2 regions of the Rhabdothermincola sediminis genome follow, and region 2 is predicted to be linked to the other one. Evidence: predicted binding sites of a transcription regulator. Region 2 holds the regulator's gene; the other holds the start of a gene.
The links. Region 2 encodes LexA, which represses DNA repair genes until DNA is damaged. Its sites were predicted from a motif close to CGAACNNNNGTTCG; they were not measured.

Region 1 (11,149 bases), on a different contig from region 2:
GTCCGGCCGATCATCGGCGCGGTGCTCCTCGCGGTCGCGGGCTCGGGGCTGCTCCATCTCGCCGGGGGCCGCCCGCCGCTCGACGCCCCCACCGCCGAGCTGACCCGTGCCGGTGGCTACGCGGGCGCTCTCACCGGCGGTCCCCTGGGCGAGCTGCTCGGGGTGTGGGGGTCGGGCTTCGTGCTCGGCGCCATCGCGGTGATCGGGCTGGTGCTGCTGACCGGCACGCCGGTGCGCGCCGCGTGGGCGCGGGTCGCGGCGGTGTCGGCAGCGGTGGGGCGCGCCGCGCGGGACCGGTCGCGCACCCTGTTCCACCTCGGCGACGGGGACCACACCATCGATCTGCGCGAGCAACGATCCGGAGGCGAACCGGACGAGGGTCGACCGGAGAGCCGGCTCCCGGCAGCGGAGGATGCCCCCACCGTGATCGTGGCCGGGGAGGACCCACCGCCCGATGCCGACCTCGCGGAGGACGAGCCGGTGGAACTCGAGCCCGCCGCCGAGCACCCCCTGCACGTTCCCGGGGCCGACGACGTGCCGGGTGAGGTGGAGCAGCTCGCCATCGACCTCGGCCCCGCTGCTCGGCCGCCGACCTGGAAGCTGCCGCCGGCCAAGCTCCTCGACCGCTCCGAGACCCAGGAGGTCGACCGGGCGTTCGTGGAGGAACAGGGCCGGACCCTGGAGAACGCGCTGGCCGAGCACGGGGTACAGACCCGCCTGGTGGGCATGGTCGTGGGCCCGACGGTGACCCGCTACGAGCTCGAGCTCGCCCCGGGCGTCAAGGTCGCCAAGGTGACCAGCCTGCACCGCGACATCGCCTACGCCATGGCCTCGCCCGACGTGCGGATCCTCGCCCCGATCCCCGGGCGCCAAGCCATCGGGGTGGAGGTACCGAACGCCAGGCGGCAGGTGGTGGCGCTGGGCGACATCCTGCAGTCGGAGGAAGCGAAGCGGGCCAAGCACCCCCTGGAGGTGGCGATCGGCCGTGACATCAACGGGCGGGCGATCCTGGCCAACCTGGCGACCATGCCCCACATCCTCATCGCCGGGGCGACCGGGGCGGGCAAGTCGTCGTGCATCAACTCCCTGATCACCTCGGTGCTGATGCGCTCGACACCGGACCAGGTGCGGATGATCCTCGTCGACCCCAAGCGGGTGGAGCTGGGCCAGTACAACCGCCTCCCGCACCTGCTGACGGGCGTGGTGACCAACCCGAAGAAAGCTGCCAACGCGCTGGCGTGGGCGGTGAGGGAGATGGAGCGGCGATACGACCTGCTCTCGGAGGTCGGTTTCCGCGACATCAACGGGTACAACGCGGCCTACGACCGCGGGGACCTCGTCGACGACGCGCCCGGTGCCCCGCAGTACGAGCGCCTGCCGTACATCCTGGTGGTGGTCGACGAGCTCAACGACCTCATGATGGTGGCGGCCCGCGACGTGGAGGAGTCGATCTGCCGCATCGCCCAGATGGCCCGCGCGGTCGGTATCCACCTGGTCATCGCCACCCAGCGGCCGTCGGTCAACGTCATCACCGGTGTCATCAAGGCCAACATCCCGGCGCGGCTGGCGTTCGCGGTGTCCAGCCTGGCCGACAGCCGGGTGATCCTCGACCAGGGTGGCGCTGAACGGCTGGTCGGCAGGGGCGACATGCTGCTGCTCGGGCCGTCGTCGAGCGTTCCCCAGCGGATCCAGGGCGCGTGGGTGACGGAGAAGGAGGTCCGCAACGTCGTCGCCCACTGGCGTCGGCAGTCCCCCGAGGTCGTCTACGTCGAAGGGGTCGAAGGTCCCGACGACGCGGAGCCCGGCTCCGGTGGCGGTGGCGCCGGTGGTGACGACGACGACGATCTGCTGCTCCAGGCGATGGAGCTCGTGGTCCGCTCCCAGCTCGGCTCGACCTCGATGCTGCAGCGCAAGCTCCGTGTGGGGTTCGCGCGCGCCGGACGCCTCATGGACCTGCTCGAGCAGCGTGGCGTGGTCGGCCCCTCGGAGGGCTCGAAGGCCCGCGCCGTGCTCATGACCCCCGAGGAGCTCGACGAGGTCCTGGCCGCCCAGAGCGGCTGACCGCCCGTGGTCCTCGCGGTCGCGTCCGTTCTCGCCGGTCTGGTCCTGCTCACGCAGGCCGCCGACCACTTCGTGCTGGGGTCGGCTCGCCTGGCCCGCCTGCTGCAGCTCTCGCCGGTGATCGTGGGCGTGGTGGTGATGGGCTTCGGGACCAGCGCCCCGGAGCTGTTCGTGTCGGGCCTGGCGGCCGTCGAGGGCAACGTCGACCTGGGGGTCGGCAACATCCTCGGCTCGAACGTCGCGAACCTCGCGCTCGTGCTCGGGTGCGCGGCGCTCGTGCGCCGGGTGGGCGTCACCTCACGGGTCTTGCGCCGCGAGGTCCCGCTCAGCGCGGCCGCTACGGTCGGGTTCGCGGTGATGGTGATGGCTGGTCGCCTCTACCGGATCGAGGGCGCCGTGCTGCTCGCCGGCTTCGCCGGGGCGGTGTGGCTGCTGGTTCGTGCCGCGTTGCGCAACCGGGAGGACGAGCGACGCCTCGTCGTCGAGGTGCAGGAAGAGACCGACCACGAGCGTGTCTCGCCTCGCCGGCGGGCGCGGGAGCTGCTGCGGGTGGTGCTGGGGCTCGCCGGCGTGCTGGTGGGGGCGCAGTTCCTGGTGAGCGGGGCCTCCGACGTGGCGGAGCGGCTCGGCATCTCCCAGGGGATCGTGGGTGTGACGCTGGTGGCGGTGGGAACCTCGTTGCCGGAGCTGGTGACCGCGATCGCCTCGTCACGCCACGGCCACGACGACCTGATCGTGGGGAACGTCCTCGGCTCCAACCTCGTCAACAGCCTCGCCGTGGGAGCTGTGGTGGCGCTGGCCGGCGCCGGCGCACTCGCCGATCCCGGGGTCGCCCGGCGGGCTGCGGTGGCGTCGATCGTCGTGGTCGCCGTGTCGTGGGTGGTGATGGGCCGGCGGCTGCTGGTGGACCGGGTCGAGGGAGGGGTGCTGCTCGGGCTCTACGCCGCCATGGTCCCGCTCCTGGTGCTCTGACTCGTGGGCTGATCCCCTGGCGGTGAGCGCGGGGAGCTCCCGCGTGCTAGGAACCGGCCATGAGCGAGCTGGTGGAGCTGGCATCGGGGCTGAGGTTCCCGGAGGGTCCGGTGGCCATGCCCGACGGCAGCGTGCTGCTGGTCGAGATCGCCCGGGGCACGCTGAGCCGGGTGCGTCCCGGCGGAACGATCGAGGTGGTGGCCGACTGCGGTGGAGGCCCGAACGGCGCGGCCATCGGACCCGACGGGGCCGTGTACCTCTGCAACAACGGGGGGTTCTTCGACTGGAACGAGGTGGAAGGCATCGGGTTGGTCCCGTCCCCGGGCTCGGCCCACGCGGGCGGTTCGATCCAGCGGGTCGATCCCACCACCGGTGAGGTGCGTGTGGTCTACACCGCCTGCGGCGATGACCCGCTCATCGCACCCAACGACCTCGTGTTCGACGTGCACGGCGGCTTCTGGTTCACCGACCACGGCGTCACCGGTGACTCGACCCAGGCCGCCGTGCTCTACGCCCACCCGGACGGCTCCCGCATCGAGGGGGTCGTGCACGGGCTCGAGAGCCCCAACGGCATCGGCCTGTCGCCCGATGGGTCGCGCCTGTACGTCGCCGAGACCCACCACGGCCGCCTCTGGGCCTGGGAGGTCACGGGCCCCGGTCGGGTGGCGACGTCGCCCTCGTCGCCGGGCAGGCACGGTGGCGAACTGCTCCACGACGCCCCGGAGGGCCAGCTGTTCGACTCGCTGGCCGTCGACGGCGACGGGTGGGTCTGCGTGGCGACCATCGTCAACGGCGGCATCACCTGCGTGTCGCCCGACGGTTCGACCATCGAACACGTGCCGGTCCCCGACACGATCGTGACCAACATCTGCTTCGGAGGTATCGGAGGCCGCACCGCGTTCATCACCGCGTCGGGCACCGGCAAGCTGTTCTCCTGCGAGTGGCCTCGCCCGGGCCTACCCCTCGCGTTCTGAACCAGCCACACCGATGCGCTGGACGGTCCACGGCGAGCGCACCCTCTACCGCAGCGACTGGTTGCGCCTGACGCTCGTCGATGTCGAGGTGCCGGGGATCCGGCGCTTCGAGCACCACGTGGTGCGATCCACCGCACCAGCCGTCGGGGTCATCGTGCACGACCCCGACCGCGGGGTGCTGCTGCTCTGGCGGCACCGCTTCATCACCGACACCTGGGGCTGGGAGATCCCCGCCGGGCGCGTCGACGCCGGTGAGAGCCTGGAGCAGGCCGCGGCCCGCGAGGCGCTGGAGGAGACCGGTTGGCGGCCCGGCCCGCTCGAGCGGCTGGCCAGCTGGTTCCCGACCAACGGGTTGTCCGACCAGTCGTTCACCGCGTACCTGGCGAGCGGCGCGGTGCACGTCGGCGAGCCGACCGATCCCTCGGAGGCCGAGCGGGTGGAGTGGGTCCCGGTGGATCGGGTGGTCGAGCTGCTGGCGCAGGGGGCGGTGACCGACGGGCTGTCGCTCACCGGGCTGGCCACCGCACTCGCCCTCGGTCGGTTGCGCTGACACCGCTCCGGCGGGCGGCAGGTGGCGCTCCGGTACGATCGGGGGATGGCGCGGACCTTCTGGGTGGAGACCCTGGGCTGTCCCAAGAACCAGGTGGACTCCGACAAGCTGGCCGGCACGCTGCTGGCGGAGGGCATGGCCGCCGCGCCGGCACCGGAGGACGCCGACCTGGTGGTGGTCAACACCTGTGCCTTCGTGGAGGAGGCCCGGGCCGAGTCGATCGAGACGATCCTCGCGCTGGGCGACGCCCGGCGGCCGGGCGCGCAGCTGGTGGTCACCGGCTGCCTGGCGGAGCGCTACGGCCAGGAGCTCGCGGCCGAGCTGCCGGAGGCCGACGCGGTCGTCGGCTTCGGGGTGCCGGTCACCATCGGCACGAAGCCCGCGACACCTTCGTTGGACCTGTTGAACCTTCCCCGCCCGCCGGCGGCGGCTCCCTGGGCGTACGTGAAGGTCGCCGAGGGATGCGACCGCAGCTGCGGCTTCTGCGCCATCCCCAGCTTCCGTGGCCGGCAGCGGTCGCGGACCCTCGACGAGGTGCTGGCCGAGATCGACGCGCTCGAGGTCCGTGAGGTCGTGCTGGTCGCCCAGGACCTCGCCAGCTACGGTCGCGACCAGGGCCGGGGCCGCAAGCAGCTCGTGCCGCTCGTGCGTGAGGCGGCCCGGCGGGTCGACTGGGTGCGGCTGCTCTACCTGTATCCCGCCGAGCTGTCCGACGAGCTGATCGACACGATCGTGGCCACCGGCGTGCCCTACTTCGATCTCTCCCTCCAGCACGTGTCGGCGCCCTTGCTGCGGCGCATGCGCCGCTGGGGTGACGCCCGCCGCTTTCTCGAGCGCATCGATCGCATCCGCCGGTCGGAGCCCGCGGCCGCGCTGCGCACCAACTTCATCGTGGGGTATCCGGGGGAGACGGAGGCCGATCACGACGCGCTGCTCGCGTTCGTCGAGCAGGCGCAGCTCGATTGGTGCGGGTTCTTCGCCTTCTCCCGCGAGGAGGGCACCTACGCGGTCGGGCTCGACGGCGAGGTCCCGGCGTCGCTGGTGGCGGAGCGGCTGGCCGAGCTGCGCGAGCTGCAGGACGCCATCATGGCGACCAAACGCGACGAGTTGCTCGGCAGCCGTGTCGAGGTGTTGGTGGAGGCACCGGGGCGGGCCCGCAGCTACCGGGAGGCACCCGAGATCGACGGCGTCATCGCCGTGCCCTCGCACCTCCCCGTCGGCGTCTTCGCCGAGGTCGAGATCACCGGCGCGGCAGGTCCCGATCTCGAGGCGGTGCCGGTCGGGGCGCCGGCTCCTGCCGGTGTGGCGGGCGGTGGGGCGGGGCCATGAGCGACGTGGAGCCGGGCGAGGGCCGGGCGAGCGCCCCGGCACCCCCGCACGCATCCGTCTACGGACCCTCGGCGCTGGCCACGCCGGCGAACTTCGTGACCGTCGTGCGGCTGCTCGCCGCACCGGCCTTGTTCGCCATGATCGCCGACACCGTGGCCACCTGGCCCAACTTCGTCTTCTGGACCGTGCTCGCCGCCACCGACTTCGTCGACGGGTTGATGGCCCGCCGCTACGGCACCACCCGCAGCGGCGCCTTCCTCGATCCGCTGGCCGACAAGGTGCTGGTGCTCGGGGCCATGTTCGCCCTGGTCGCCGCGGACGCCTTCCCGCTGGTGCCGGTGGTGGTGATCGCGGCCCGCGAGCTCGCGATCTCGCTGTTCCGGGTGCAGCTCGCCCGCCACGGGCTGGCGGTGCCCGCTCGCCCGAGCGCGAAGGCCAAGACGTTCCTGCAGGCGCTGGCCGTCGGCGCGGCCCTGATGCCCTGGTTGGTGCCCTACCGCTGGATCGCCAACTCGCTGCTGTGGGCCGCGGTGTTCTTCGCCCTGGTCAGCGGGGGCCAGTACCTGCTCGACGGCCGGCGGGCAGCCACGACCATGTCCCGCGATCCCGGTGGCCCCCACTACCCGCCCGGCGGCTGAGCGGCGGGAGCGTCGAGCGATGCGCTGTGAGGTCGTTGCGGTCGGCACGGAGCTGTTGCTCGGCCAGATCGTGGACACGAACTCGGCCTGGATCGGTGAGCAGCTCGCCGTCGCGGGCATCGACTCGCACTTCCAGACCAAGGTGGGCGACAACCGGGAGCGGATCGGGCAGGCGTTGCGCATCGCGCTGGATCGCTCCGACGCGGTGATCGTGTGCGGCGGCCTCGGGCCGACCCCCGACGACATCACCCGCGACGTCATCGCGGAGGTGATGGGGGTCGAGTTGCAGCTCGACCCCGAGGTGGAGGAGCGCATCAGGGCGATGTTCGGCGCTCGCGGTCGCGAGATGCCCGCCAACAACCTCCGCCAGGCATTGGTGCCGGTCGGGGCGACCGTGATGGCACAGCAGCCCGGCACCGCCCCCGGACTGATCTGCCCAGTGGGCGACAAGGTGATCTACGCCGTGCCCGGCGTCCCCTACGAGATGCAGGCGATGGTGGCGGGCGCGGTGATCCCCGACCTGCGGCGACGGGCCGGCGAGCAGGCGGTGATCCGCAGCCGCGTGTTGCGTACCTGGGGCCAGTCCGAGTCGGGTCTGGCGGAGATGCTCGCCGGACGCATCGAGGAGCTCGATCGGTCGGGTCGGTGCACGCTGGCGTTCCTCGCCAGCGGCATCGAGGGCATCAAGATCCGGGCCACGGCCAAGGCGGCCACCCTCGACGAGGCCGACGCCATCCTCGACGCGGAGGTCGAGCTGCTCGAGCAGCTCCTCGGTGATCTGGTATTCAGCACCCACGACGAGTCCATGGAGGAGGTCGTCGTGGCCATGCTGCGAGACCGGGGACTCACCCTCGCCGCCGCCGAGTCGGTCACCGGCGGGCTGGTGTCCGCCCGGGTGACCGCGGTGCCCGGCGCCAGCGAGGTGTTCCGGGGTGGGGTGGTCTCTTACGCCAGCGAGGTGAAGTTCGACGTGCTGGGGGTGCGCCGGGGCCCGGTGGTGAGCGACGAGGCGGCGGTCGAGATGGCGGAGGGAGCCTGCCGGTTGCTGGGCGCGGACTGCGCGGTGGCGGTCACCGGGGTGGCCGGACCGGCCGAGCAGGAGGGTCTGCCGGTCGGCACCGTGTTCATGGCGGTGACCGTGGAGGGCGACACCCGCTCGACCATGGTGCGCCTGCCCGGCGATCGGGAACGGGTCCGCCAGTTCGCCGCCATCTCGGTGCTGGACATGCTCCGGCGAGCGTTGCGGGGCCGCTAGGACGCCGAGACGCCGGGAGGCTCCGTATGGCCAGGCTGTTCATCGCCGTGCAGCCGACCGAGGAGGTGCTCGACGCGCTGGCCGCGCTCCCTCGACCGGACGATCCCGGGGTGCGTTGGACCCGCCGCGAGCACTGGCACGTGACCCTGCGGTTCCTGGGGGAGGCCGACCCGGAGGAGGCCGCCGAGGCGTTGGCCGGTCTCGATCAGCCCGAGACGGAGGCGTTGCTGGGCCCGGCGGTGAGCCGGGTGGGCCGCTTCGTGGTGGCCATCCCGGTGCAGGGCCTCGACGAGCTGGCGGCGGCGGTGCGGGCGCTCACCGCGGGGATCGGGGAGCCCCCCGATCCCCGGCCCTTCACCGGCCACCTGACCCTGGCCCGACTGGGTCGGCGCGCCGCCTGCGGGCTGGCCGGGGCCCCATTCTCGGCTCGGTTCCCGGTGCGGGAGGTCGAGCTGCTGCGAAGCACGCTCACCGCCGAGGGCCCGATCCACGAGGTGATCGCCCGCCGGCCGTTGCGGCCCCGCTGAGGGCGCGAGGCCCGCCCGGGCGGGGCGTCACGGTCACGGGGAGCTGGCGCGGTCCGCTCCGGTTGGGTCGGTGTCGCGGTCGAGGCGCAGCGCGCAGGAGTTCATGCAGAAGCGCTGGCCGGTGGGTCGGGGGCCGTCGTCGAACACGTGCCCCAGGTGGGCCCCGCAGGAGGCGCAGATCACCTCGGTGCGCACCATGCCATGGCTGGTGTCGAGACGGGTGTCGACGGCCCCTTCGATGGGCTGCCAGAAGCTCGGCCACCCGGTGCCGGAGTCGTATTTGGTGTCGGAGGTGTACAGAGGGGCGTCGCAGACCACGCAGCGGTAGACGCCGTCGTCGTGGCAGTCCCAGTACTCGCCGGTGAAGGCCCGTTCGGTGCCGCCCTCCTGGGTGACGTGGTACTGCTCGGGGGTGAGCCGTCGGCGCAGGTCGGTGTCGTCCATGTCGCTCCTCTGGGTCTGGCCGGTTTCGGTCGAGGGGTCGTCGGTGGCGGTCAGGGAAACACCTCCTCCGCCCGGGTCGTTCCCTGGTCGTGGGTCCCGGCGGGGAATGCTTGATCGAACGGCTGTTCGCAATTACGTTGGCGTCATTCCTGTCAGACCCCCCGGGTAGGGTCGCACACAGATCGCTGCGTACGCCGGGCGACCGGGCCGATCCGCAGCCACCCAGCACGCATCGTCAGAGCAGCAAAGGGGAGCACGGTGGAGCGAGAGAAGGCCCTCGAGATGGCCCTGGGTCAGATCGAGAAGCAGTTCGGCAAAGGGTCGGTCATGAAGATGGGCGAGAAGGGCGCCATGGCGGTCGAGACCATCCCGACCGGCGCCTTGGCCCTCGACCTGGCACTCGGCGTCGGGGGGCTCCCCCGGGGCCGGATCGTCGAGATCTACGGCCCGGAGTCGTCGGGCAAGTCCACCCTCGCCATGCACGTCGTGGCCGAGGCGCAGCGCAACGGCGGCATCTGCGCGTACATCGACGCCGAGCACGCCATGGACCCGGTCTACGCCCGGGCCATCGGCGTCGACGTCGACGAGTTGCTCATCTCCCAGCCCGACACCGGTGAGCAGGCCTTGGAGATCGCCGACATGCTCATCCGTTCCGGGGCGCTCGACGTGGTGGTCATCGACTCGGTGGCCGCCCTCACCCCCCGGGCCGAGATCGAGGGTGAGATGGGCGACTCCCACGTCGGGTTGCAGGCGCGGCTGATGTCGCAGGCGTTGCGCAAGCTCACCGCCAACCTCAACAAGTCGAACACCATCTGCATCTTCATCAACCAGCTCCGGGAGAAGATCGGTGTGATGTTCGGGTCACCCGAGACCACCCCGGGTGGGCGGGCGCTCAAGTTCTATGCGTCGGTCCGGCTCGACATCCGCCGCATCGAGTCCATCAAGGACGGGGTCGAGGTGATCGGTAACCGCACCCGGGTCAAGGTGGTGAAGAACAAGGTTGCCCCCCCGTTCCGGCAGTGCGAGTTCGACATCATGTACGGCAAGGGCATCAGCCGTGAAGGGTCGCTGCTCGACGTCGGGGTCGATCAGGGCATCGTCAAGAAGTCGGGGGCCTGGTTCACCTACGAGGGGGAGCAGCTCGGGCAAGGGCGCGAGAACGCCAAGCAGTTCCTGGCGGAGAACCCCGAGATCATGATGGAGATCTCCGACCGGGTGCTCAGCGCGGTGGGCATCGGCGCCGCGGACGAGATGACCGAGGCCGACGACATCCCCATCACTCTCGACGACTGAGTCCCACCAGTCGCCAGCGAGCCGTCCCCGGGACGGTCGCCACTGCCTCCCCCTCGGCGTGGTGGCGGCCGTTCCGGTGCGGGCGGCACCGTCATCGGGATCGGGCCCCGCGGAGGTCGGTGCTGTCTCGCCGGTCGAGGTGGCGCCTCCTAACCTGGACCGGGTGGATCGCCGGTACTTCATCCGCACCTACGGGTGCCAGATGAACGAGCACGACTCGGAGCGGATCGCGGGTCTCCTCGAGGGCGAGGGTCTCGTGGCGGCCAGCTCCGCCGACGAGGCCGACGTGGTCGTGCTCAACACCTGCTGCATCCGGGAGAACGCCGACAACAAGCTCTACGGTGCCCTCGGGCACCTCAAGGCGGCCAAAGCCGCCCGGCCCGAGCTCGAGATCGTTGTCGCTGGCTGCCTCGCCCAGAAGGACCGCGAGCTCATCCGCCAGCGAGCCAGCCACGTCGACGTGGTCGTGGGAACCCACAACGTGCACCGCACCGGCGAGCTGCTCGAGCGCGCCCGCCGGGAGGGGCCGGTGGTGGAGATCTGGGACGAGGCCCTCGACGAGGCGGAGGCCTTCCCGTCCGCGCTCCCCGTGAAGCGGGAGGTCGACTACGCGGCGTGGGTCACCATCCAGGTGGGCTGCGACAACCGCTGCGCGTTCTGCATCGTGCCCGCGGTACGGGGGCGGGAGATCAGCCGCCCCATGGACGAGCTGGTGGCGGAGGTCGAGCGGCTGGCGTCCGAAGGGGTGGTCGAGGTGACCCTGCTCGGCCAGAACGTCAACTCCTATGGTCGCGATCTCACCAAGCGCCGGCCGCTGTTCGCCGAGTTGCTCGCCGCGGTGGCGCGGGTGGAGGGCATCGAGCGGGTCCGCTTCACCAGCCCCCACCCGAAGGACCTTCGGCCCGAGACCATCGAGGCGATGGCCACCCACCCCGCCGTCTGTCCCCACCTGCACCTGCCCCTACAGTCGGGCAGCGACCGGGTGCTGGCGGCGATGCACCGGGGCTACACGGCCGAGCGGTACCTCAGCCGGCTGGAGGCCGCGCGCGCCGCGGTGGCCGATCTCGCGGTCACCACCGACCTGATCGTCGGGTTCCCCGGGGAGA
Region 2 (11,149 bases):
ATCCCACCGACCCTGGGGCGGCGGACAGCTACCGGGTGCCCTTCCACGAGGGGCGGGCGGTGGCCCGCTTCCGGGTCCCCGAGGGCGGTCGTTACCTCGTCCGGGTCGATGCCCGCCCGCCGGGGACGTATCCCGCCGGACTGTACCGGGTTGATCCGGCTGCCACCGTGGCCATCGGCCGTCCGGCGAGTCTCACCTGGATGGGGTCGGTGCTGGTGCCGCTCGTGGTCGGGGTGGCGCCGGTGGTGGCGGGCGTCGGCCTGCTGGCTCGGGCCTGGCGGTCGCGAGCGGGAACGGAGCATGGGGCCCCATCCCTCGTGCCGCGCGGGCGCGGCGGCCTGCGGGCGGTCCGGTAGCCTCGCCGCCCATGGCCGATCTGCGCGCACGCATCGAAGACCTCTGGGAGCACCGGGCCGAGTTGGCAGCTGACGACGTGGAGGCCAACCAAGCGGTGTTCGAGGCCATCGCCCTGCTCGACCGCGGTGAGGCTCGGGTGGCCGAGATCGACGGTGGCGGGCAGGTGGTGGTGCACGAGTGGCTCAAGAAGGCGATCCTGCTGTACTTCAAGCAGTCGGCGATGGCCACCATCGAGCTCGGCCCGTTCGAGTACGCGGACAAGATCCCGCTGAAGAGCGGTTTCGAGGCGGCAGGGGTGCGGGTGGTGCCCGGAGCCTCGGCCCGGTTCGGGGCGTTCCTCGACCGGGGTGTGGTGCTCATGCCGAGCTATGTGAACATCGGCGCCCGGGTCGGGGCCAACACCATGGTCGATACCTGGGCGACGGTGGGATCGTGCGCCCAGATCGGTGCCAACGTGCACCTCTCCGGGGGGGTGGGCATCGGCGGGGTCCTCGAGCCACCCAACGCGGTGCCCGTCATCGTGGGCGACGACTGTCTGATCGGCAGCCGCTGCATCGTCGCGGAAGGGGCTCGGGTCGGCGACGGGGTAGTGCTCGGTGCCGGGTGCATCCTCACCGGGTCGATCCCGGTGATCGACGCGGAGACCGGCGAGGAGCTCGGCCGGGGAGTGGTCCCGCCGTGGTGCGTCGCGGTGGCGGCAACCCGGCCGCGATCGTTTCCCGGTGGGGAGTTCGGGCTGCCCTGCGTGCTCGTGGTCAAGCACCTCGAGCCGGGGGAGCGCCACGACAAGGCCGCGCTCAACGAGGTGCTCCGTACCCACGGCGCCGCGACCTGACCCATGGGCTCGGACCTGCTGGCGCTGGCGGCGTCACTGGTGGAGATCCCCTCGGTGAGCTGGCACGAAGCCGCGATCACCGACCATCTCGAGGCCCGGCTCCGGGCGGTGGCGGGTCTGGAGGTCACCCGGGTGGGCGACAACCTGGTGGCACGCACCCAGCTCGGCCGGCCCCACCGGGTGGTTCTGGCCGGCCACACCGACACGGTGCCCGCCGACGGCAACGAGGCGGCCGTGGTCGAGGGTGATCGGCTACGTGGGCTCGGTGCCGCCGACATGAAGGGTGGCCTGGCCGTCATGGTGGATCTGGCCGAGACGGTCACCGAGCCCGCGGTCGACGTCACCTACGTCTTCTACGCCCGCGAGGAGGTGGCGGCCGAGCACAGCGGTCTGGCCGAGGTGTGGTCGGCGCGCCCGGACCTGCTGGCGGGCGACGTGGCCTTGTTGGGTGAGCCCACGCTGGCAGCGGTCGAAGCGGGATGTCAGGGGACGATGCGCCTGCGGATCGTGCTGCATGGGGAGCGGGCGCACACGGCGCGGCCGTGGATGGGTCGCAACGCCATCCACCGGTTGGGCGGGTTGCTCACCGCCTTGGCGGGCTACGAGGAGCGTCGGCCGGTGCTGCAGGGTTGCCGATACCGGGAGGCGCTGCAAGCGGTGGCCGTCGAGGGTGGGGTCGCGGGCAACGTCGTGCCGGACCGGGTCGTGCTCGAGGTGAACCACCGGTTCGCGCCGGACCGCACCCCGCAGCACGCGCTGGCGCACGTACGGGAGGTGATCGCTCCCTGGCTGGAGGAGGGTGACGAGCTCACGGTGGTCGATCAGGCGCCGCCAGCCGCGCCAGCGCTCGATCACCCTCTGCTCGGCGCGCTGATCGAGCGCAACGGGTTGCCGGTGCGGGCCAAGCTCGGCTGGACCGACGTCGCCTTCTTCGCTGCTCGCGGGGTCCCGGCCGCGAACTTCGGGCCGGGTGATGCGGCGATCGCACACACCCGGGACGAGTACGTCGAGCGGGCCGACCTCGAGCGGGTGCACGGGGCGCTCGCCGACCTGCTCCGCCGCGGGGCTTGAGGTCAGGCTGGTCAGAGCTTGCGCAGCACGGTGACGACCCTCCCGTAGATGGTCACGTCGGCCGGATCGAGCTCCATCGGTGATAGCCGCTCGTTGGCCGGCACGAGAACCACCCTGCCGCCCTTGCGGTTGAAGGTCTTGACCGTGGCTTCCTCGCCGGGGATGCCGGCCACCACGATGTCGCCCTTCTCGGCCTCGGGCTGCGCCCGAGCGACGACGAAATCGCCGTCGAGGATGCCGGCGTCGATCATCGAGTCACCCCGGACCCGGAGCATGAACAGGTCGCCCTCGCCGCAGAAGTCGGCCGGCAGGGGGAGGACCTCCTCGACGTTCTCCTGGGCCAGCACGTCGGTGCCAGCGGCGACGTCGCCCACGAGGGGGACGTGGCGGACCGGGCGGCGGTCGATGTCGGGCGCGCCCGAGCTCGGGTCGTAGCGGACCTCGATCGCCCGGGGCTTGGTGGGGTCGCGCTTGAGGAAGCCGAGCCGCTGGAGCGTGGCCAGGTGGCTGTGCACCGTGGACGGGGAGGTGAGACCGACCGCCTCCCCGATCTCGCGGACCGACGGGGGGTAGCCGCGATCACGCATCTGCTGCTCGATGAAGTCGAGGATGTCCTGCTGGCGCCGGGTCAGCTGGGTCGGACTCGGTGACATCGGCGGTCTCCCTTCCTCGCCGCGTCGTCCGCGGTCGGATCGCCCGTGGACACGCCCACTCGTGGTCGTGCCACTCGTGGTCGCGCCGCAGCGGTGCTGCGAACAGATGTTCGTAGCGTAGCAACAGCCAGGCACAGGTGCAAACACCTGTTCGGGATCACCCTTGACCCGAACGCATGTTCGTGTCACCATGAGGGCCATGGATCGAACGCACGTTCCCGGAACACTTGTTCCCGCGGCCTCCACTGGGCGGGTGGTGCCGTGCCGGCGTGCGTTGAACCGGCGCAAGTGTCACACCCCCTGAGGAGACTCGTCCCATGGCCGCCGTCATCGTCCCCAACCGCCCGGTCGCCCCCCGACCTGTTCCCACCCCTGGCCTCGCGCCCGCTCGCCGGCCCGAGCTGCGGGTCATCCCTGGTGGCCGCAGCGCGGCCAGGCGCGCACCCGCGGCCGTCTACCGCCGCCGCCGGCTCGCGGCCGCGGCACTCCTCGTGCTGGTCGCCGGCGTCATGTACCTGGCGGCCATCGGCGCTGCAGCGTTGCTTGGTGGGCACCAGGTTGCCGGGCCGACCCGCGACTCCGGCGCCCCGTCGGTCCCGGCGCCCACCGGTGTAGCTCCGAGCCGGGCAGAGATGTACGTCGTGCAACCCGGCGACACCCTGTGGTCGATCGCGCGCCGGCTCCAACCTGAGGGCGACCTGCGCCCGCTGGTGGACCGGCTGGCCGACCGCAACGGCGGAGCGAGCATCCAGGTGGGTCAGCGGCTGTTGCTCGATGCGCCCGCCGACTGAGCGGCATCCCTCGGCTCACCGCCCGGCGCGGGCCAGCCCGAGCGTGCTCGTCCTCGCCACGCCTCGGGCCTGCGCTGTGCAGATCGCCGGCGGTAGCGTCGAAGGCGTGCGTTGTCCGGCCTGCACCAGTGTCGAGGACAAGGTCGTCGATTCGCGCATGGCCGATGACGGCTCCACGATCCGGCGCCGGCGGGAGTGTCTCGAGTGCGGTCATCGGTTCACGACCTTCGAGCGCCACGAGGAGCAGCCCATCGTCGTGGTGAAGCGCTCGGGCGACCGGGTGCCCTTCGACCGCTCGAAGATCGAGATGGGTGTGGTTGCGGCGGCGAAGGGCAGGCCGGTGACCCTCGAGCAGATCGGTGAGCTCGCGGCCGATCTCGAGGACCGGTTCCGGCTGGGCGGTGGGGAGGTCACGAGCGAGCAGATCGGGCTCGCGGTGCTGGACGGTCTGCGCGAGCTCGATCAGGTGGCCTACGTGCGCTTCGCGAGTGTCTACAAGGGGTTCGAGGACCCGGCCGACTTCCAGCGCGAGGTGCGGCTGCTCACCAAGTCGACCGCCCCCAAGCGTCACTGAGCCAGCTCACGGCGCAGGTAGCGCAGGAAGAGCGACCCGTCCTCCTCGAGCACCCGTGAGACCACGAGACCTTCCGGCTGCGGCGGCTCGGCCCCGTGAGCGCAGCGGGGGGACGGCCCGGCGACGAGCAGGGGAGCGATCGTCAGGCAGAGCTCGTCGATGACCCCTGCGTTGACCAGCTCGCCATTGAGGGCCGGTCCGCCTTCGCAGAGGACCACTCCCGCTCCCGTCTCCCGCAGGGTCGCCAGCGCCGCCAGGGGGTCGAAGGTCGTGTCTCCGGCGTCGATGATGTCGGCCACGGCCGCCAGCCGGGCTCGGCGCTCGGCATCAGCCTTCTCGATGGTGAGCACCAGCGGCCGCCGGGCCGGGTCGGAGAACAGCCGGGCTCCCGGGTCGAGGTCGAGCCGGCCCGACACCACGGCGATGCGGGGGTGCGGTTCCTGGCCTCGCTCGAGGCGGAGGCGTTGGTCCCGGGCCGAGGTGCGTGGTGGGCCGTAGTGCTCGGCTCGCACGGTGCCCGCCCCCACGAGGATCACGTCCGCGATGGAGCGCAGGGCGGTGAAGATGGCCCGGTCGGCGGGGCCCCCGAGACCACCCGAGCGGCCCTCCAGCGCCGTGGCGCCGTCCGCGCTCTGCACCATGTTCACGGCCAGCCACGGCCGGCGCTCGAGCGGCGCCCGCCGGTCGGTGCGATACAGCTCGGGTCCGTCGACGTCGCCAGCGGGCTCGGGGAGCAGTTGCCGCATGGCGCCGACGCTAGTAGCGACCGGCGGGAGCACTCGGCTCCGCCCGCGACCGCAAGCGAACCCAACGGGCCCGACCGGCGGCGGATGCCCCGCCGGCCGGCCAGAGCAAGTCGGGAGGTCCGGGCGACCGATTCGGCCGTGTTGCAATGTCGTTGCGGAGGCTCCAGGGTCCGCGATCGGGTGCCGATGCTCGGGTAGAACCCGCTGCAGAACGCCGTTCCAATCCGTTCGGGCTGCGTGAGCGGTCGGGTCCGGCGGTCTACCCGGCGGCGCGTGGTGAGTGGTGAGGAGGACGATGGGGGCTCTGCAGCGTGCGGTCGAGCCGGTCGGCGCGGTGCTCCACGCGGCGCGCCGACCGGCGTCCTACGCCGGTCAACTGCGCGAGGCCCTCTCCACGGTCATCACCGCGGGGATGTGGCCGCTCGGGTTCACCAGCTCGGACCTGGCCGACGTCGGCCGCCTCGAGGAGCTGCCGAGCACCGTCGAGACGCCCGTGCTGCTGGTCCACGGGTACGGGGCGAACAAGTCGAACTGGCTGTTCCTGCGCCGCTACCTGGAGCAGGCCGGCTTCGCCCGGGTGCACGCGTTCGACTACAACCCGCTCGCCGCCGACATCCCGCAGCTCGCGCAGCGATGCGCCGAGTGCGCTGAGCAGCTCCGGGGACGGTTGGGGGTGGAGCGCATCCATCTCGTGGGCCACTCCCTCGGTGGGGTCATCGCTCGCTATGCGGTGCAGGTGCTCGGCTTGGAGGGGGTCGATGTGTGCATCACCATCGCCTCACCTCATGGTGGGTTGCGGCTGGCTAGCTACGGCTCGCCGCTCGCGGCCCTGAGCCCCCTGGCGAGCGGGCTGCAGTTGCGCCCGGACTCGGAGGTCATGACGCTGCTGCGCTACAGCGCCCGTGCGCTCCCGACCCGGTTCGTGGCGTACTACTCGAACCTCGACATGATCGTCCCGGCTCGCCGGGCGATGATCCTCGAGCCGGAGCTGCGGGCGACCAACATCCTGGTCAAGGATCACGGCCACCTGTCCATCGTGCTGTCCCGTCGCCTCGCTCAGTCCGTCGTCGATCAGCTCGGCGCGGCCGAGGGTCTGCCCGGTTACGGATCGCCCGTCGTGGGGCTGCCCGAGCACGCCCTGGGCCGTCACCCGGTCGCGGGGTCAGCGGCGCCGGGCTCGACCCGGGCTACCGGCTGACACGCGAGCCGGCGCGCCTCGCGGCCGGGGCGTCCCCAAGCCTGTGGACGTGGTCACCGAGAATCCACCGCGAATTCACAGGGTTGTACCTCTTTTGTCCCACAGGCCGTTCTTCGTAGGTTGATCCGTGCAACGACGGCTGCGGCGCGGACGGCGGATGGTGGTAAGGCGTCTGCGTTCTCGCTGGCAGGACGACTCCTTGGGGGACCGCGTGAGGGGAGTGGGAGCTCGACGAGCGACCTCGAGTCCGCGCGGACACCTCCTGACCTGCTCGTTCGCGCCGCAGCACGCGTCGGTCTGCTGGCGTTGTGCTCCGACGGCTCCCGACTCGCGGATCAACCGTTGACAACCTCGTAATTACGGTGATGTAATCACCGAACATCTTGTGGCCAGGGGGGCACGTGGGGCTGGCAGACCACAACATCTTGTGGTGGTCGTCGCGGCGTGGCACACGGCGCGCCCGCGGCTCCCGGCTCGTCCGCCGGTAACCTGGAGAGCCCCCAGCGTTCCCCGAGCCACATCGACAGGCCCAGACACGGAACCGATCCGGGGAGGAAGCAGCCCATGGCCATGGCGCCGGAGCAAGCGGGCATCGGCATCCGCCGACACTTCACCACCGCGGGGGTCCACCCCTACGACATGGTGGCGTGGGAGCGTCGCGATGCTCGCATCACCAACTACCGAGACGGCTCGGTGGCCTTCGAGCAGACCGACGTCGAGTTCCCCGTGGGTTGGTCCCAGAACGCGACCAACATCGTCGCCCAGAAGTACTTCCGGGGGACCCTCGGCACCCCTGAGCGGGAGCACTCGCTCAAGCAGGTCGTCGATCGGGTGGTCGACACGATCACCGAGTGGGGTCGCCGCGACGGCTACTTCGTCGACGACGACGAGGCCCAGACCTTCAGCGACGAGCTCAAGTACCTGCTCATCACCCAGCGGGCGGCGTTCAACTCCCCGGTGTGGTTCAACATCGGGGTGGCCGGCGTGCCCCAGCAGGCGTCCGCGTGCTTCATCCTCTCCGTCGAGGACACGATGGACTCGATCCTCAACTGGTACGTGGAGGAGGGCACGATCTTCAAGGGCGGCTCCGGCGCGGGCATCAACCTGTCCCGCATCCGCTCGAGCCACGAGCTGCTGAAGGGCGGTGGCACCGCCTCCGGGCCAGTGAGCTTCATGCGTGGCGCGGACGCCTCGGCCGGCACGATCAAGTCGGGTGGCAAGACCCGGCGTGCGGCGAAGATGGTGATCCTCGACGTCGACCACCCCGACATCGAGGAGTTCATCTGGTGCAAGGCCCGCGAGGAGCGCAAGGCCCGTGCCCTCGAGGCCGCCGGGTTCGACATGAGCCTCGACGGTGTCGACATCACCTCCATCCAGTACCAGAACGCCAACAACTCGGTGCGGGTCACCGACGAGTTCATGCAAGCGGTGCTCGACGATGCCGACTGGCACCTGCGGGCCGTCACCACCGGCGAGATCATCAAGACCGTCCGGGCCCGCGACCTGCTGCGCCAGATCTCCCAGGCGGCGTGGGAGTGCGCGGATCCCGGCATGCAGTTCGACACCACCATCAACCACTGGCACACCGCCTGCAACACCGGCCGCATCAACGCCAGCAACCCGTGCAGCGAGTACATGCACCTCGACAACTCGGCGTGCAACCTGGCCAGCCTCAACCTGCTCACGTTCCTCGACGAGGACGGCACCTTCGACATCGAGGGCTTCGAGCGGGCGGTCGAGGTGGTGTTCACCGGCCAGGAGATCCTGGTCGGCAACGCCGACTACCCGACCGCGGCCATCGGTGAGACCTCACGCCGCTTCCGCCAGCTCGGGCTCGGCTACGCCAACCTCGGGGCGATGCTCATGGCCCTCGGCCTGCCGTACGATTCCGACGCCGGCCGGGCGTGGGCGGCGGCGATCACCGCCCTGATGACCGGTCATGCCTATGCCACCTCGGCTCGCACCGCGGTGCGCATGGGGCCGTTCGCCGGCTACACGGAGAACGAGGAGCACATGCTGCGGGTCCTCGGCCTGCATCGCGCCGCGGCGGCGGAGATCGACGAGGAGCTCGTCCCTCACGAGCTGCTCTCCGCCGCCCAGCGCAGCTGGGACGAGGCCTGCGAGATCGCATCCGAGTACGGGGTGCGAAACTCGCAGGCCAGCGTCCTCGCTCCGACCGGCACGATCGGGCTCATGATGGATTGCGACACCACCGGCGTCGAGCCGGATCTGGGGCTCGTGAAGATGAAGAAGCTGGTGGGCGGCGGCACCATGTCGATCGTCAACCAGACCGTGCCCCGGGCCCTGCGCACCCTCGGCTACAGCGTCGACGAGATCGACCGGATCGTCGCCTACATCGACGAGCACAAGAGCATCGTCGGAGCGCCCGACCTGCGGGCGGAGCACCTGCCCGTGTTCGCCTGCTCGATGGGTGACAACACCATCCACTACCTCGGCCACGTGAAGATGATGGCGGCGGTGCAGCCGTTCATCTCGGGCGCCATCTCCAAGACGGTCAACCTGCCCGAGGAGGTCAGCGTCGAGGACGTGGAGCAGCTCCACATCGACGCCTGGCGCATGGGTCTCAAGGCCATCGCGATCTACCGCGACAACTGCAAGGTGGCCCAGCCGCTCGCCACCGCGAAGAAGGAGAGAGCTTCCGACGCCCCGGCCGCGGCGACCCAGGTGGTGGAGAAGATCGTCGAGCGGATCGTGCAGGAGCCGGTGCGCCAGAAGCTGCCCCGCTCGCGCACCTCGCGCACCTTCGAGTTCCGAGTGGCGGACTGCAAGGGCTTCGTGACGGTCGGGGAGTACGACGACGGCCGCCCGGGTGAGATCTTCGTGCGGGTCTCCAAGCAGGGCTCGACCCTGGCGGGCATCATGGACGCCTTCGCCATCTCGGTGAGCCACGGCCTGCAATACGGCGTGCCGCTGCGCAGCTTCGTGGAGGCCTTCACGGGTATGCGCTTCGAGCCCGCGGGTATGACCGACGATCCGGACATCCGCATCGCCAGCTCGCTGATGGACTACCTGTTCCGCAAACTGGCGGTGATGTACCTCTCGCCCGAGGAGCGGGCCGAGCTGAACATCCTCACCACGGCGGAGCGCACCCAGCCGACGTTGCCCGGGGTGGAGGAGACCGTCGTCGAGACCCGCCAGGGTGAGCTGCCCGCCGACCCACCGTCCATCGAGTCGGCGTCCACGCTCGTGGGCCGGGTCGAGCCCGGTGTGGGGGCCCGCCAGCCGGAGGTGCGCCACAGCGACGCGCCGATGTGCATGCAGTGCGGGGTGCAGATGGTGCGGGCCGGGAGCTGCCACGCCTGCCCGAGCTGCGGCACCACCAGCGGCTGCAGCTGAGCTCGACACGGGCGAGTGACCGAGGTGACCGGGTCCGGTCAGCGATGCCGGACCCGGTCGCGACTCGTGGGGCTCGGTTGGAGGTGAGTGGCCCGCCGATCGCTGGGTAGAGACCGGTCATGCTGGTGGTGAGGCCCGGGCGGTGAACGAGCGCACGACCGTCGCCGCCGGTGTGACCGAGGTACGTCTCGCCCGGCTGCGTCGCTGGAACGTCGGGCTGGCGGTGCTCCACGGCGCGCAGGCAGTGCTGATCCTGGTCCTCGCTGGGCACTTCGCGGTCACCATCACGTCGACGTTCCCGACCGGGCCACCCGGCACGGCGCTGCCGGCACCGGAAAGCATCCTCGACGTGCGGGTCGGGCCGGCCTCGCCGTGTTCCTGGCTCTGGCGGCCGTCGATCATCTGACGACCGCCACGGTGGGTCGGGGACTCTACGAGCACGACCTGCGCCAGGGCATCAACCGCTTCCGCTGGGTCGAGTACGCCCTCAGCGCCACGGTCATGGTGTTGCTCATCGCGCTCTACAGCGGGATCACCGACGTCACCGCGGTCATCGCCATCGCGGGAGCGAACGTGGGGATGATCTTCTTCGGGTGGGTGCAGGAGCTCACCAATCCGCCCGGGCGGCCCAGGACCTCGATGCTCCCGTTCTGGTTCGGGACGCTGGTCGGGCTGGCGCCATGGATCGCCATCGCCACCAACGTCGTCGGTGCGGCGACGGTGCCGGGCTTCGTGTACGGCATCGTCGTGGCCCACGCCACGCTGACCGGGTCGGGGGCTGGGCGCGTCGTAGGAGGGTTCGAAGCCCGACGCCGAGCTGAGCCCGATGCGTAGCTCGCCGTAGTCGATGGTCAGGCTCGCCTTGATGTTCAGCCCCTTGACCGTGCGGACCACGTCGTCGTCGAAGTAGATGTCGGCCCACTCGTCCGCGCAGGCGTAGTCGCTCTGCCCGGGCCGCCCGCTGGGCTGCCAGTTCGCGGGGTGGACCAGGGTAGTCGTCCTCGGCCCCGGTCCAGATCCTGGTGCAGAACGGGAGCGGCTCCGGCGGGGTGACGGTCGCCGGAGGCGACCAGTAGGACGAGCGCCGAGGTGGCCGCGATCGCGGCGGCAGCCGCGAGAGCGATGGCGCAGCGCCGGGGGAGGTGGATGGCGGGCAGGTGGGGCATCGTCTTCTCGCTCGACGGCCGCTGTTCGCGCGGGAGCTCCCGAGTAGACGAGATCACGGGGGCGCGTGCCCGGTTAGCACACACGGGGTCCCGCGCCCAGGGCCCGTTGAGGCAATTCAACGGTGGGCGGTGCGATCCGGCGAGCCCATCGGTCCCCCGGTCGCCCGATGGCGGCTGGTAGCGTCCCGCCGTCGTTTCACAGGGAGGGGCTCGTGATCACCAGTCGTCGACGTCGCTTGACCATCGCAGCCGGCATCGCCGCCGCCGTCCTGGTCCTCGCCGCCTGCGGGAAGGACAAGCAGGAGTCGTCCGCGTCCACCACCACGGCCGCGGCCAGCGGCACGACGGTCGTGCCCAGCAACGCGGCGAGCGTGCGCTACGACGAGCAGATCCAGCAGTGG

Region 1: recA (recombinase RecA) is a predicted target of LexA. The motif match lies at 8,866-8,879, and genes of this name have one in related genera.

Annotation. Positions count from the first base shown of each region.
Region 1 covers NZ_JACFSZ010000023.1:5,397-16,545, reverse strand. Annotated here, with positions in the region: gene HZF19_RS15200 (FtsK/SpoIIIE family DNA translocase) at 1-2,061, shown strand, start outside; gene HZF19_RS15195 (calcium/sodium antiporter) at 2,068-3,033, shown strand; gene HZF19_RS15190 (SMP-30/gluconolactonase/LRE family protein) at 3,093-4,007, shown strand; gene HZF19_RS15185 (NUDIX hydrolase) at 4,021-4,557, shown strand; gene rimO (30S ribosomal protein S12 methylthiotransferase RimO) at 4,603-5,886, shown strand; gene pgsA (CDP-diacylglycerol--glycerol-3-phosphate 3-phosphatidyltransferase) at 5,883-6,524, shown strand; gene HZF19_RS15170 (competence/damage-inducible protein A) at 6,544-7,779, shown strand; gene thpR (RNA 2',3'-cyclic phosphodiesterase) at 7,806-8,306, shown strand; gene msrB (peptide-methionine (R)-S-oxide reductase MsrB) at 8,340-8,750, opposite strand; gene recA (recombinase RecA) at 9,009-10,043, shown strand; gene miaB (tRNA (N6-isopentenyl adenosine(37)-C2)-methylthiotransferase MiaB) at 10,207-11,149, shown strand, end outside.
Region 2 covers NZ_JACFSZ010000022.1:504-11,652, forward strand. Annotated here, with positions in the region: gene HZF19_RS14905 (hypothetical protein) at 1-356, shown strand, start outside; gene HZF19_RS14910 (2,3,4,5-tetrahydropyridine-2,6-dicarboxylate N-succinyltransferase) at 368-1,192, shown strand; gene dapE (succinyl-diaminopimelate desuccinylase) at 1,196-2,263, shown strand; gene lexA (transcriptional repressor LexA) at 2,275-2,916, opposite strand; gene HZF19_RS14925 (LysM peptidoglycan-binding domain-containing protein) at 3,234-3,707, shown strand; gene nrdR (transcriptional regulator NrdR) at 3,814-4,281, shown strand; gene HZF19_RS14935 (pyrimidine reductase family protein) at 4,275-5,027, opposite strand; gene HZF19_RS14940 (esterase/lipase family protein) at 5,323-6,225, shown strand; gene HZF19_RS14945 (vitamin B12-dependent ribonucleotide reductase) at 6,790-9,582, shown strand; partial or broken gene heR (heliorhodopsin HeR) at 9,827-10,416, shown strand; gene HZF19_RS14955 (peptidoglycan-binding domain-containing protein) at 10,961-11,149, shown strand, end outside.